2 linked regions of the Marinobacterium aestuarii genome follow. The protein of the gene in region 2 interacts with the protein of the main gene of each other region in a pairwise test. Links are inferred from orthologs where the notes say so. Each region holds a gene or a part of one and is shown on either strand. Other genes may lie near its edges.

Region 1 (7,743 bases), 560 kb from region 2 along the record:
TGCTGCAATCCCTGATCTATTGCGGTGCGCCGGCGGCACAGGAGGCCTTTCGTGCGGCCCGCGAGGCGATAGAAGATTGGGAGTCGAGCGGCGGCAACTAGCCCACGGGGCAGCCTCAGCCTCAGGCGGTCTTGATGCCGCTGAGGTTGCGGAACGAGACTTCCTTGGCGGTATTGAGGAAGTCCACCATGAACTCGGATGATTTCTGGTCTTCGCGGATGGCGGCGTAGAGGGTGCACCAGACGCCCTTGTCGCCCAGCGGACGGGCGGCGATGTAGTCGCGCTCCAGGTATTCGTGTATCGCCCAGTTGGGCAATGCCGATACACCGCGACCGCTGGCGACCAGCTGCAGGATCATCACGGTCAGTTCGGCGGTGCGAATTTCAGCCGGATCAATGCCGGCCGGATCCAGGAAGTGGTTGAAGATGTCCAGCTTGCCGTGATCCACCGGGTAGGTGATCAGGGTTTCCTGGCTCAGGTCTTCGGCATGTATGTAGCGCCGTGCCACCAGGCGATGCTGCTTGGCGATGGCCAGCACTGATTCGTAGCTGAACAGCGGAATATAGATGATGCCGTTGCGGGTTTCGGGGTCGGAGGTGATGACCAGGTCGAGGTCGCCGCGGGCCAGGGCCGGCAGCGGCTGAAAACTGAAGCCGCTCGACAGGTCCATTTCGACTTCCGGCCAGTGCTGGCGAAAGTGATCGATGGTGGGCATGAGCCATTCAAAACAGCTGTGACATTCGATGCAGATGTTCAGTCGCCCGGCCTCGCCACCTGCCAGGCGGGCAATATCCCGTTCGGCATTGCGAATCATGGGCAGCACATCATCGGCCAGGGCCAGCAGGCGCTGGCCCGACGAGGTAAAGCAGATGGGCTTGGTCTTGCGGATGAACAGTGAACAGCTCAGTCGCTCTTCAAGATCCTTGATCTGGTGGGAAAGGGCGGATTGGGTCAGGTGGACCCGCTCAGCGGCTTCGACCAGGCTGCCGGCGTCGCGCAGGGCCGCCAGAGTCTTGAGATGCCTTAGTTCCACCATGCCTGGTACCCATCCTGAATGAAATAAACGAAATTATAGCGGTAAACGCGACGGCCCGTCGGGTCGCGGTAGCGAACCTGAGCCAAATAGAGGGTATCGGACGCGAAATTGCGCATCGGCGGGCACAGTGTACAGCGGCCCACTGATGCGCTTGAAACCTACTTGACCAGCAGGAATTCCAGCAGCGCCTTTTGGGCGTGCAGGCGGTTTTCTGCTTCGTCGAAAACAATGGAGCGGGGATCATCCAGCATGTCTTCGCTGATTTCCTCGCCCCGGTGGGCCGGCAGGCAGTGCAGGAAGACGGCGTCGGGGTTGGCCAGGTCCATCAGTGCGGGGCTCACCTGGAAACCGACAAATTTGCGCTCGCGCATGCGCTGCTCGTCTTCCTGACCCATGGATGCCCAAACGTCAGTGGCGATCAGGTCGCTGCCGCGCACCGCTTCCTGGGGGTCGCGGAACAGCTGAATGCGGTCACCATGCTCTTGCAGCAGTGACTGCATGGGTTCAAAGCCTTCCGGACAGCAAATGTGCAGGCGGAAATCCAGCAGGGCCGCGGCATTGATATAGGAGTTGCACATGTTGTTGCCATCGCCGATCCAGACCGCAGTCTTGCCTTGAATCGAGCCGCGATGCTCGTGGTACGCCTGCATGTCAGCCAGCAGCTGGCACGGGTGATAGTCATCCGTAAGAGCGTTGATGACCGGCACCCTGGAGTACTGGGCGAAGGTTTCCACGGTTTCATGGCTGAAGGTGCGGATCATGACCACGTCGACCATGCTGGAGATAACCCGGGCACTGTCTTCGACCGGCTCGCCACGGCCAAGCTGCGTATCCCGCGAGGACAGGAACATGGCGTGGCCACCCAGTTGTGCCATGCCGGCTTCGAAAGATACGCGTGTACGCGTCGAGGCCTTTTCGAAAATCATGGCCATGACGTGGTTCTGCAGCGGCTCGTAGACGACGCCGTCATTGCGCATTTTCTTCAGTTCGCCGGCCCGTACGATGAGCTGTTTCAGCTCTTCGGAGGACAGGTCTTTAAGTGTTAAAAAATGTCTCGTGCTCATAGGTAGTATCTGCTTAAGCAGGTCCTCTGAGAGCGGCGGTCGAGGTTAAATTTCCCGCTCGTCAGCCGCATATATCTGGATCAGTTTTGACAGCGTGTTAACCAGCAGGTCTGCTTCGCTATCGCTCAAAATCAGGGGGGGCAGCAGTCGTACAACGCGGCCACCGCCGGTTACATTCAGCAGGATGCCCTTGACCTTGGCCAGCACCGCAAGTTCGGTGCCTGCTTCTGTCAGCTCAATGCCGATCATCAGGCCCTTGTTGCGGATTTCCCGAATGTAGTCCGAATCGCCCAGCTGGGCGCGAAAACCGTCGCAGATGCGCTGGCCCAGTTGCTCGGCGCGCTGGCAGAGGTTTTCGCTCTGAATGGTATCAACCACAGCCAAGGCCGCAGCGCAGGCCAGTGGGTTGCCGCCGTAGGTCGAGCCGTGGGTGCCCGGAGACAGGATAGTGGCAGCTTTGCCAGCAGCCAGACAAGCACCAATTGGCACGCCATTGCCCAGACCTTTGGCTGTTGTTACCACGTCCGGCAGGATGGCGTTGTGCTGATACGCAAAATATTTGCCAGTACGGCCGTTGCCGGTCTGGACTTCGTCCAGCATCAGCAGCCATTCGTGCTCATCGCAGATGTCGCGCAGCTGGTTGAGGTAGTTGTCGGCGGGAATGCGAATGCCGGCTTCGCCCTGTACCGGTTCCACCAGGATGGCAACCACATTGGGGTTGTTGGCGGCGATGGTACGAATGGCGTCGACATCATCGTAGGGTGCACGTACGAAACCGCTGACCAGGGGTTCGAAACCCACCTGCACAGCCCGGTTGCCGGTGGCGCTCAGGGTGGCAAGGGTGCGGCCGTGAAAGGAGTTTTCCATGACAATAATGGCCGGGTTGTCGATGCCTTTCTGGTGGCCGAAGCGACGTGCCAGCTTGATGGCGGCTTCGTTTGCCTCTGCACCTGAGTTGCCAAAGAACACGCTGTCCATGCCGGCGATGGCGCACAGGCGTTCGGCCAGGCGCTCCTGCAGCGGAATGGTGTACAGATTCGAGGTGTGAATCAGGCGGGAGGCCTGTTCGCTGATGGCGTGGGTGACGGCCGGGTGGCTGTGACCCAGGCCGCACACGGCGATGCCGGACAGTGCATCCAGGTACTTGTTGCCGTCTGTGTCATACAGCCAGGCGCCTGCGCCATGGTCGAAGGCAACCGAGAGCCTGTTATATGTATTCATGATAGGCGTAGCTGCCATGTTCGTGCTCCCTACAACGCAAAAAGGCAGCCCTGGCTGCCAAACAAAAGAAAGGCATTCTATTGACTGGCATTCATTTTGGCAATGGATGTCGTGCGGGCAGACGTTCGCGGCAGTGGCGGACGAGGGCTAATGCGTAAAAAACGCTCACGGCCGGGGTTGAAATACCGCGCCTTTGGCGCAATATACTGGCCTGTGTCAGGTGGGTAGAAGTCGGCGTGCGGGTGTTTTTTGCCTGACTCTTTTGCTCGGATATATGGTAGGCTGATACAAGGCGTTCGCGCACGGCGGACTAGAGTTTCACTGTAGTTTTAAAGGTGTATCAATGAGTGTGATCGATACTATCAAAGAGCAGGTCGAGAAAAATACCATCCTGCTTTATATGAAGGGCACGCCGCGTTTCCCGCAATGTGGTTTTTCATCCCGTACAGTCGAAGCTGTGATGAATTGTGGCGAGCGCTTCGCGTTCGTGAACATCCTGGAAAACCCTGAAATTCGTGCCGAGCTGCCCAAGTATGCGAACTGGCCGACCTTCCCACAGTTGTGGGTCAATGGTGAGCTGGTGGGCGGTTGCGATATCGTCTGCGAGATGGCTGCCAATGGTGAGCTGGAAACGCTGATCAAGCAGGCCGCAGCGAACCAGGCTCCTGAAGAAGAAGCCTGAGTTAATACAGCATTTATTCTTTCGGCGTGATCGCGCACAGTGGTCACGCCGAAGTTTTTAAGCGTTGAAATACGACGACTAACGGAGAAGAGAAGTAATGGGCGTACTAGTTGGCAAGCAAGCACCGGACTTTACCGCAGCGGCTGTTCTGGGCACTGGCGAAATCGTTGATTCCTACAACCTGAAAGAAGCCATCAAGGGTAAATACGGCCTGGTTTTCTTTTACCCGCTGGATTTCACTTTCGTTTGCCCGTCTGAGCTGATCGCACTGGATCACCGTGTTGCGGCATTCAAAGAGCGTAACGTTGAGGTTATCGGTGTTTCCATCGATTCCCAGTTCTCGCACAACGCATGGCGCAACACCCCTGTTAATCAGGGTGGTATCGGTCCTGTTAAGTACACTCTGGTGGCTGACATCAAGCACGAAGTCTGCCAGGCGTACGACGTTGAGCACGCTGACGGTGTTGCATTCCGCGGCGCTTTCCTGATCGATCAGGAAGGTAACGTACGTGCACAGATCGTCAATGACCTGCCGCTGGGTCGCAACATCGACGAGCTGATTCGTCTGGTTGACGCGCTGCAGTTCCACGAAGAGCATGGCGAAGTTTGCCCGGCTGGCTGGAACAAGGGTGACAAGGGTATGAACGCTTCTCCGGAAGGCGTTGCCGCTTACCTGGCTGAAGAATCCGGCAAGCTGTAAGCCTGCCTGCTGTGCGGGTCGACTCCCTGGAGTTGGCCTCTGCAGATATGAAAAACCCGTCTTCGTGACGGGTTTTTTGCGTTTGGGCGCGGGTTGCTGTTGATGGTCTAGTCGTCGTACTGACGGCTTTCCAGTACCATGTCCCAGCCGCCCAGATCCTTCCAGCGGTTGATGATGGCGCAGAACAATTCGGCGGTCTTGACGGTATCGTAGAGCGCGGAGTGGGCTTTCTTGCCATCGAAATCGATGCCCGCCACGTCGCAGGCCCGTGCCAGGACGGTCTGTCCATAGGCAAGCCCTGCCAGGGTGGCGGTGTCGAAGGTGGAAAAGGGGTGGAAGGGGTTGCGTTTGGCGTCGGTGCGGCTCGCCGCAGCCTGAATAAAGCTGTGGTCAAAGGCGGCGTTATGGCCAACCAGAATCGCGCGCTTGCAGTTGTGTGCCTTGATCGACTTGCGGATGGGCTTGAAAATATTTTCCAGCGCCAGGGTTTCGGAAATGGCGTTGCGTTCAGGGTCGAAGGGGTCGATGCCGGTGAAGTCCAGTGCGGATTGCTCCAGGTTGGCACCCTCAAACGGATCAACCGCCTCGTCGAAGCTTTGATCGATCATCAGATAGCCGTTTTCGTCCATCGTCAGAGTGACGGCTGCGACTTCCAGAAGGGCGTCGGTGCGGGAGTTGAAGCCCGCCGTTTCAACGTCAATAACGACGGGCAGAAAGCCGCGAAAACGGTCTGCCATCAGTTGCGGAATGGTGCTGTTGCTCAAGAGGAGTCCTTAATTGCCGCGCGTGCAGTCGGTGAGTAAGGCGCTATTCTAGCAACCCAGGCGCGCAGCCTCCATTGCTGAACGCATATTCCCGTAGAGTCGAGGCAGTTAAGGGTATATGTTTGTATCGCCGCAGGCCTTTTGTCGGGCTGGGTGTTAAAGGAAATGGGGTTCGGGTCGATACACTTGAGTGTGTTCTGGTTCCTGGTTGGGGTGATAAATTTGCTGTGCAGACTTTCGTTGCTATTGCTCGTCTGGCTGGGTGCCGAGACTGCCCTGGCGGTCACCTATCGGGCTGCGATTGACGATTCGCGCTGGGAGCTGGAGTCCTCCAAGTTCAGTTGCCGTCTGAGTCAGGCTGTGCCGGCTTACGGGCGGGCGCTGTTTGAGCGCGAGGCGGGGGAGGATGTGCGTTTCAGCCTGCGTGCGGTTGAGCAGGTGAATGCCTCGGCGCAGGCGTTGCTGGTGGCTGAGGCGCCGCCCTGGCGGCCGGGCGCGGCGCCGCAGATGATTGCGACGCTCAAGGTGGATGCCGCCAGTGGTGATATTGATGTCGCCTCGAACTACGCCCGTCAGATGCTGGCGTTTCTGTACAAGGGGCTGGTGCCCACATTTACCCGTACCGACTGGCAGGGGACCGCGGAGGCGCTGCGGGTCGGGGTGTCGGCGGCGAATTTTGGTTCGGCCTATCAGGACTACAGTGGCTGCGTCGAAGGCTTGCTGCCGGTGAACTATCGTCAGGTGGCGCGCACGGCGGTGCTGTTTCCGCCGGCAACTTATGTGCTGTCTGATTCGGCCCGGGCGCGACTCGACCTGATCGCGCTCTACGTCAAGCATGATGACAGCGTGCAGTCGGTCTATGTGGATGGTCATTCCGATAATCTGGGGCGGCGTCTGCTGAATCGGGACCTGTCGAAGAAGCGGGCCGAGGCTGTGACCGAGTACCTGAAGGCCAAGGGCATGGATGAATCCATGATCACCATGCGCTTTCATGGCGAGCGTTATCCGGTGGTGCCCAATAATTCGGCGGCGAATCGGGATCGCAACCGCCGCGTCACTATCCGTCTTGAGCGTGAATAGCCTTCTGAGTCCCGTGCTTTGCTGATATAATACTGCGTTTTTTCGCCAACAGATTCTTTGCCCGGTTGCTGTCGTTGTGGGTCCTTGTGCTCGCTGCCGGCTGTCGGGTGATTTCATGTGGAGCCAATAGATGTCGGATATTAAAAAGGTTGTGCTGGCCTACTCCGGCGGACTTGATACGTCTGTTATCGTCCGCTGGTTGCAGGATACCTATAATTGCGAAGTGGTCACCTTTACTGCCGATCTGGGGCAGGGGGAAGAGGTTGAGCCTGCGCGTGCCAAGGCAGAGGCTCTGGGTGTAAAGGAAATTTACATCGAAGACCTGCGTGAAGAGTTCGTGCGTGACTTCGTATTCCCGATGTTTCGTGCCAATACCGTGTACGAGGGTGAGTACCTGCTGGGTACCTCCATCGCACGCCCGCTGATTGCCAAGCGACTGATTGAAATAGCCAACTCAACCGGCGCCGATGCCATTTCCCATGGCGCGACCGGCAAGGGTAATGATCAGGTGCGTTTTGAGCTGGGTGCCTATGCGCTCAAGCCGGGCGTCAAGGTGATCGCGCCCTGGCGTGAGTGGGATCTGACGTCCCGCGAAACCCTGATGAAATATTGTGAAGAGCGCAATATTCCGGTCGATTTCGCAGGCAAGAAGAAAAAGTCTCCGTACTCCATGGACGCCAATCTGCTGCATATCTCCTATGAAGGTGGTGTGCTGGAAGATCCCTGGGCGGAAGCGGAAGATGATATGTGGCGCTGGTCGGTGTCGCCTGAGCAGGCGCCGAATGAGGCGACCTACATTGAGCTGACCTACGCCAAGGGCGATATCGTTGCCATCGATGGCGAGGCTATGTCTCCAGCGACTGTGCTGGAAACGCTGAACCGGATCGGTGGTGCAAACGGCATTGGTCGTCTGGATATCGTCGAGAACCGCTTTGTTGGCATGAAGTCCCGTGGCTGTTACGAGACGCCGGGTGGCACCATCATGCTGCGTGCTCACCGTGCCATTGAGTCCATTACGCTGGACCGTGAAGCTGCGCACCTGAAAGACGAACTGATGCCGCGTTATGCAGAGACCATCTATAACGGTTTCTGGTGGTCTGAAGAGCGCAAGATGATGCAGCAGTTGATCGATTACAGCCAGCGTCACGTGAACGGTGATGTGCGCCTGAAATTGTACAAGGGCAATGTCGAAGTTG
Region 2 (7,237 bases):
CCCGGATATGGTGCTCGAAAAGCGTGCCAATCGCTTTATTCGCGAGATGGTCACGCACCTGAGTCATGATCCGCAGATGCCCAACGATGACGACAAGTTCGTCAAAAACTTTCGCAACGCGCTCAAGTTCCTGCCCATTGACAGCCCGACGCGCTTTATTCGCGAGTTCGTGCTGGACGAGAGCATTGTGCACGTGGGGGCCTTTCGCAAGTCGCTCGATGAGTATAGGGCCATGGAGCACAAGACGCTGGAAGTGTCCCGGCGCATCGAAGAGCTCGAAAAGGTACAGGAGCTGTGCAAGGGCATTGCGCGCAACGTACGCAATGCCGTCGAGTATGAATGGGTGGTGCACGAATCCCGCTTCGAGAATACCGACCTGAAGAAAGAGGCGGCCGCCGAGCGGCTGGAAGAAAACCAGGAAAAAGAGAGCGGCTATCAGCTTGCGCTGGAGCAGAAGTCCGATCAGCTCAACCAGATTATGCAGGACCTGGCCGAAGCTCGCGCGCGTCTGAACAATACCGACAGTGCGCACCAGATCAAGGCACTGGAGTCGGCCGTGACCGCGCGCCAGCATGAGTTGGGCGGTATCAAAGATCGCATTCAGCATGTTCATGGCGTGCTGCGCACCACTGTAGGCTTCGCCAGCTTTGAGCAGCTGATGCCGGAGAACTTCCGCCCCGTGGTGCAGCAGTCCGTTGGCCTGTGGCGTGAGGGGGGCGACATGATGGCGGATCTGTGGCCCGAGTCGCCGGTTGAGGTCGACAATAATCTCGATCAGCTGAAAAAGCATGTTGATGGCGTGCGGCGCGAGATCGCCCGTCAGTTCGAGCGCTCGGTGATTCGGATGAACGAGCTGCGCTCCGAAATCCAGAACCAGAAGGGCGCGGTGGAGCAGCTCAAGCAGGGGCGGGCACCGGTGCGCCGCAATACCCAGGAGCTGATGGAACTGCTGGCCGAATACGGTATCGAGTCCACGCCCATCTGCGAGCTGGTCGATATCAATGACGACAAGTGGCGCGTGGCCATTGAGTCCTTCCTGGGAGCGCGGCGCGAAGCACTGGTGGTGGATCCGGATCGGGTCAAGGAAGCCATTACTATCTATAGGCGCAAGGGTCGGCACCTCAAGGGCAGCCGTATCATCAACACCACCAAGAGTGATGACTGGCTGGGGCGTTACAAGGCCGGCTCCCTGGCGCATTTTATCGACACTGACAACGACCATGCCAGGGCGTACATGAACCGTGCGCTGGGCTCGGTGATGGCGGTGGAAACCGAAACCGAACTGCTGCGCCACGAACGTGCTCTGACCTACGACTGCATGCTGCAGTCCGAGGGCTCCACCACCTCGATCAATGAAATGCAGCCCATCATGGGTATTCGGCGTCGCGCCAGTCAGCTGGAAGTGCAGGGTCGCCAGGTTGATCAGATGGTGAATGAGTTTGCGACCCTGGGCAAGCAGCACAGTGCGCTGGAAAAACTGCGCGACAACCTGATCAGCCTGGCCAATGCGCTGCTGGGTGTGAACGCGCGGGTATTTGATCTGGTGAATCAGCGTGAGCAGCTGAATGCCGAGATCGAAGGTCAGCGCCAGGCGGTCGAAGACCTGCGCAATCAGGACGACAGCGGCATTCAGCAGGCGATTGCCGAGTTTGTTGCCGCGCAGAAAAAAGCCGGTGACGAGCAGAAACAGCTGATGGATCGTCTGCAAAAAGCCCGCACGGCCATGATCAAGGATAACGCTGCGGTCGAGGTGCTGGAGCAGGAACTGGTCGAACACAGCGCGGCCCGCGGCCGTTGCCAGGAAAATCCGATATTTGATGCTCAGGCCGCGCAGGAAAAACGCGATTATCTTGATGAAACCTGTGTGGGTGAGCTTGAGCGCGTCATCTTTGAAGCCGCCAAGAAGGCCCAGGCCGAACTGCAGCTGCACGAGAAAAAGAAAAACGGCGTGCGTGATGCCGTGGCTCAGTACAAGGCGCGCTACCACGGCGGCGGCTTGAGTCACCAGGCGCTGGACATGATCAGCTCTGAGTCGACCCACGAGGATCTTGAAGCCTTTGTCGACAAGACGGTGACGGTGCTGGTTGATTCGGAACTGGCTGAATACGCCAAGAAAGCCGAGCGGGCTCGTCTGGAAGCCGAAACGGCTTTCCGATCCGACTTTGTGGCGCATCTGAACGATCAGATCGACAAGATCAAGGACCTGATCCGCGAGCTGAATTCGCATCTCAAGAACCGCCCCTTCCACAAGGAAATGTACAGTTTCGAGATGATGCCCAACCCCGAGCTCAAGGACATTCTGGAGCTGGTTGAGGCTTACACCCGGATGGATCAGGCCAATGTCGGCTCGCTGTTCGATCTGAAGAACGACGGTGACAAGCCGCACCATCAGGCGCTGGAGAAAATCCACGACGTGCTGAAGGACGAGGGCGAGAGCAGCCTGCTGCAGGATTATCGCAACTTCTACAACTTCGAACTGGTGGTCAAGGATCTGGACGGCAACCGCAAGACGACCCTGACGCAGCGTATCAAGACCGGTTCCGGTGGTGAGCATCAGGTGCCCTTCTATGTGGCCATGGCCGCCGCCATGGGCGCGACCTACCGGTTGCGTGAAGGCGCGGATGGCCGCCCGCTCGGTGGTATGAGTCTGTCGGTGTTCGATGAGGCGTTCAACAAGCTGGACTCCGAAAACACCATGACCTCCCTGGCGTTCATGAACGACCTGGGGCTGCAGACCATCATTGCCGCACCGGATGAGAAGTATTCGCTGCTCAGTTCCTGCATGGATACCATCATTAACGTCTGTCGTGATGGCCGCGTGGTGGATATCGATGTGGAATTCCCCACCGCTAAGGGCAAGGAATTGCTGAACTCGGATCATCCGCGCACGCTGCTGGCCGCGATGAGTCAGGATTCGCAGAACGAAACTCTTGAGCCTGCCTGAGCCGGCTGAGTCTCGGCTAAAAGCTGTTAGATAGGCGGTCGCTGCAACCTGGGTTGTGGCGGCTGCAGGTCCGGCACCAGGCTGGCGATGGCATTGCGCCGGTGCAGCAGATAGAGGCGACCGTTGCGACTTAGCCCGAGCCAGTGCTCTGGCGCATCCAGCAGTTGCAGCAGCAGGCTCTTGCTGTCGATAGGGGCTGCGCTGGCTGATGCTGCGGCAGAGGCGTGTCTGGCGGGCTGCAGATCCTGCCACTGGTCATTGGCCAGCAGGCGGCTCAGATTGTGGCCATCCCAGATATTCGGCGTCTGCTGCAGCGGCCCAAGCAGCCCCAGGCGTGACGGTGAGCTGATATGCCGTTCGCGGGCAAAGTAGCGTCGCACACTGAGGTCGGTGTGTACGCCCAGCAGGGAGTTGTCCCGTACATTGCTGCGAAAGTCCAGCGTTTCCAGACCTTCGATGAGCGTGTCCAGGCGCCAGTTGCAGGCCTTGACCAGGGCCCAGGCGGGCTTCAGCGAGAAGCGCGAGCCGAGGCTGAATTTCACCGCTTCACGTCCGTCGCGCACAGTGCCATTCAGCTGCGTGATCTGCAGAAAACCCGTCTGAAAGTCCACCAGGCTTTCCGGGGTTTCAACAAAGCAATAGGGTGATTCGCGCTGGCACAGGCTGACCCAGTGATCACGGTGGTTGAGGGCGGGCAAAACTCGAATCAGCATGGGGCACGGGGTCATAAAAGTGATTGAAAAGTATATCGAAAAGCGAGAGATGCAACCATGAAACTGTTAAACCGTGCGGCCTTTGCACTGTTACCGCGCCAGCCGTTTGCCGACTGGGTCAGCGCACTGCCCGCCGATACCGCCCAGGCGTCGGACCAGGACACCAGCCTCGCAGCGCTTCGGGCCGAGGGCACGCTCTATCTGATTGACGAAGTCTTCAGCGAAGAGGATTTTGCCGCCGCCCAATCGGATCACTGGCGCAAGATGTTCGAAAACGAGCTGTCGGCCTGGGATGAGTTTGCCGATCACTGGCCTGGGAATCTGAGTGCTGAGCTGTTTGACGCCTGGTTCGAACTGCAGCCGCAGCTGATGGCGATTGATCTGTCATCAAAGCCGCTTATGCTGGCACCGCTGCAGGACTAAATGTAATTGTAAGGGCTAGCAGGCCCACAAGTTGCATATCCAAGGGTACATTCGCAGTATTGAGTGGCGTTCCCGTGCCGGGTTTCAATAGCCGCTCAGTGAAAGGGAGCCAAGGAATGACCGAGCTTATTCAAGCGTTGCCAGTCGAGCCCGGGTTCAAATTGCATCCGCTGCGCGAGTTGCTGTACGAAGAGCTGCATTCGCGGCCGTTTCAGCAGATTCAGGCGCCGGCCCGTGTTACACATCTGGCGGTGCTGTGCCCAGAGTCCGAGCGGGCACAGCAGTTTCGCCATCTGCAAACGCTGTGCGAGCAGCTCGATGCACCCGTACCTGAGCACGACAGCAGCTGTTTTCAGCAGGATTTCGGTTCGCTGCGGCTGCGGCGCGAAACCCATATGGAGTTCGTCGCCTACACCTTCATTCATCTCGATGCGACCAGCCCGAATGCCGCCTGCGACCAGCCCTTCGCGCGCACGGCGCTATCACTGTTGCCACCTGGCTGGCTGGATCAGCTGCATGGCAGTGTAGTGGGCGCTTTCCATGTCGCCTTCGAATACAGCGAGTTGGAAGGCAAGCAATTGCTGCCCCAGGCCAAGCGCAATTTTGAAGGCATGCGCCTGATTGGCAGTAGCCCGCAGCAGGGCGATGCCCATATATGGACCAGCTTTCGTCTGCACAGCGATGGTTTTGGGCGTTTTCTGGTGTATAACCGCGGCATGTCACCGAGCCAGCTTGGGCGACTCATGCAGCGCTTGCTGGAGATCGAGACCTACCGCCTGCTGATGCTGCTTGGCATGCCGTTGGCGCGCAGCATAGCGCCGGCGCTGTCGCCCATGGACGAAGCTCTGGCTGATATTACCCAGCGTCTGGCCGGCAATTCGGACCTGGATGAAGCCGTTATCCTCGCCGAGCTGACCGCCATGGCGGCGCGGGTGGAAGATTTTCGGGCGCGTTCGACCTTTCGCTTCAGCGCCACGCGGGCGTACCATGAGCTGGTGCTCAAGCGCCTGGAAGAGCTGAATGAAGATGAGGTCTCAGGCCATCTGACCCTGACCGAATTCATCACCCGCCGGGTAACGCCGGCGGTACGCACCTGCGAAACCGTTGGGCGCAGGCTGGAGGACTTGTCCAGGCGCATCGATCGGGTATCGGACATGATGCGCACCCGGGTCGAACTGTCGATCCAGGGGCAAAACCGGGCCTTGCTGGCATCCATGGACAGGCGTTCGCGCATCCAGTTGATGATGCAGCATACCGTCGAGGGGTTGTCGGTGGCGGCGATCAGCTATTACAGCGTTGGCCTGCTCAAGCATATTATTACCGCCGCCTATGATGCCGGCGTGCCGGTCGACAAGGATATGGCGGTGGGGGTTTCAGTGCCGCTGGTACTCTTTAGCGTCTGGTTTGTGACACGGCGTATCCATAAACATTTTCATGAACTTGCCCGCGAGGAGCGCAGCGCGGAAGCGCAGCGCAAGACGGGCGTGAAGGCAGAGAAGACATGAGTGTACAGGCGATAATTGAACACAAGCTCAACCAGGGGCTGAACATTGTGCAGCTGGATATCGAAAATGAAAGCCATATGCACTCGGGGCCGGCCACTGAGAGTCATTTCAAGCTGGTACTGGTGTCGGATGATTTTGCCGGCAAGCGCCTGGTACAACGCCATCAGCTGATCTTTGGTTTGCTCAAGGACGAAATGAGCAACCCGATTCATGCGCTATCCATGCACCTCTATACGGCGGATGAATGGCGGGCGCGTCAGCAACAGGCGCCGACGTCCCCCGAATGCCTTGGGGGTTCCAAAGGCTAGCAGCCTGTCGGACTTACCACTGATCTACTGCGGAAAAGCCGATTTTGGTCATTTTTCGTCCTCTTTTTCGTTAAATAGAACCACTATTTGCCTCAAAAGAGCTCAAAAACTGCCTCAAAACGGACTTTCCCTCGCTACGATCGGCCAAGTCCGACAGGCTGCTAGAGCATTTTCACAAAACACTTATCTGTCGATCGAGGTTGCTTTGAGTGCTGCCACCGAAACATCAGGGCGGCTCTTGTTCCCCCTTATGAAGCCGGCGAGCACTGAGGTCATTCGGCGATAAGGCCCGAAGGGGCGCAACAGGGACTGATGCGCCTGCGATGAGATACAGGGATGTACCGTCAGCGCAGCCCGTCGAATGATCTCAGAGCGCAGCGAATAGGCTTCATTGGGGCGTATTCTTCAAGGTGAAGAGCTTTGGTTACTTTCTTGGCAAGTAACGCGCCAGCAAGGCGCAACATGAGCCATCAAACCGCTCCGATACCTCAGTCTGCACAGGCTCTAACAGGGTCATCTTAATCTCGTCTCAACCATCGCAATGGGCCGATGTAAGATGAACGTGCTCTAGAGCAGCCAAGGGTCACCAGCTGTGGCCCTTGAACTTCCAGTCGATGGCATCGATGGTATCCGCCACCACCGTAATGCGGATTTCCTTGCCGGCGTCTATGTAGGTCCAGCGTTCGGCCGGGCTGCGGTAGTCGCAGTTGTTGCGATTGCGCCCCCGGCGCCAGTCATGCCGGTTGCTGCGTTCACTAAAGCGGCGTCTGTCAGTGCTCCTGTAAGAAAAACGTTCATCGCAGCGATAGCCAATCTGACTCACCCACAGCGGCTGCCCCGCATGCTGCAGCAGGCGCACCACCGAGTCGCCATCGCGAAACAGTACGCCCCTGATATAGAGCTGATCGGCAGCCACCAAGCCGCTTGCCAGCAAGAGGCAAAGGCTCAGAAACAGGGTGCTCAGGCGTAGCGCAGCGGGAAATTTCATCAAGCAATGACTCGGTAGCAGTGACTATGGCTGTTGGAGTCTGTCCGTGCGCGATTGTTTCAGTAGATTTCCAGGGCGGCTGCGGGAAGTGCTTTTAGGGGAGAGGTCTTTGGGGGAACGGCTGTTGCAATTAAAGCAGCCGCGCTGCGAACACAGGCTGTCCGCAGCGCTTGTCATTCAGTATCTATTGGCTTTAGCGTTGACACAGCGTCTCGAACAGTGAGAAGTATTCCGGGAAGGTCTTGGCAGTGCAGCCAGGGTCGTTAATGGTGACAGGCGTATTGCTCAGGGCAACCAGGGAGAAGCACATCGCCATGCGGTGATCGTCGTAGGTGTCGATGGCCGCTTCCTGCAAT

What was found.
Region 1: the proteins of A8C75_RS08610 (region 2) and grxD interact in binary tests that used the Escherichia coli proteins (3 or more experiments, as listed by UniProt). The link is inferred for Marinobacterium aestuarii from one-to-one orthologs.

Annotation. Positions count from the first base shown.
Region 1 is NZ_CP015839.1:1,379,453-1,387,195, forward strand. The notes cover bases 2,540-5,333. They hold grxD (Grx4 family monothiol glutaredoxin), read left to right. Parts: upstream 2,540-3,664; coding sequence 3,665-4,003; downstream 4,004-5,333. Other genes in these bases: A8C75_RS06125 (aspartate aminotransferase family protein), read right to left, coding at 2,540-3,339; A8C75_RS06135 (peroxiredoxin), read left to right, coding at 4,101-4,703; rnt (ribonuclease T), read right to left, coding at 4,811-5,333. Outside these bases: A8C75_RS06110 (carboxymuconolactone decarboxylase family protein), read left to right, coding at 1-101; A8C75_RS06115 (LysR family transcriptional regulator), read right to left, coding at 122-1,036; argF (ornithine carbamoyltransferase), read right to left, coding at 1,195-2,100; more of A8C75_RS06125, read right to left, coding at 2,146-2,539; more of rnt, read right to left, coding at 5,334-5,467; A8C75_RS06145 (flagellar protein MotY), read left to right, coding at 5,708-6,547; A8C75_RS06150 (argininosuccinate synthase), read left to right, coding at 6,678-7,743. UniProt on the Escherichia coli protein: Monothiol glutaredoxin involved in the biogenesis of iron-sulfur clusters.
Region 2 is NZ_CP015839.1:1,938,254-1,945,490, forward strand. What follows is about bases 4,238-7,237. They hold A8C75_RS08610 (BolA family protein), read left to right. Parts: upstream 4,238-5,581; coding sequence 5,582-5,893; downstream 5,894-7,237. Other genes in these bases: A8C75_RS08605 (DUF3422 family protein), read left to right, coding at 4,238-5,585; A8C75_RS08615 (hypothetical protein), read right to left, coding at 6,477-6,881; aroA (3-phosphoshikimate 1-carboxyvinyltransferase), read right to left, coding at 7,075-7,237. In the rest of the region: A8C75_RS08590 (SbcC/MukB-like Walker B domain-containing protein), read left to right, coding at 1-2,944; A8C75_RS08595 (hypothetical protein), read right to left, coding at 2,971-3,657; A8C75_RS08600 (hypothetical protein), read left to right, coding at 3,715-4,080; more of A8C75_RS08605, read left to right, coding at 4,197-4,237. UniProt on the Escherichia coli protein: Transcriptional regulator that plays an important role in general stress response. Has many effects on cell morphology, cell growth and cell division. Acts by regulating the transcription of many genes, including dacA (PBP-5), dacC (PBP-6), ampC and mreB.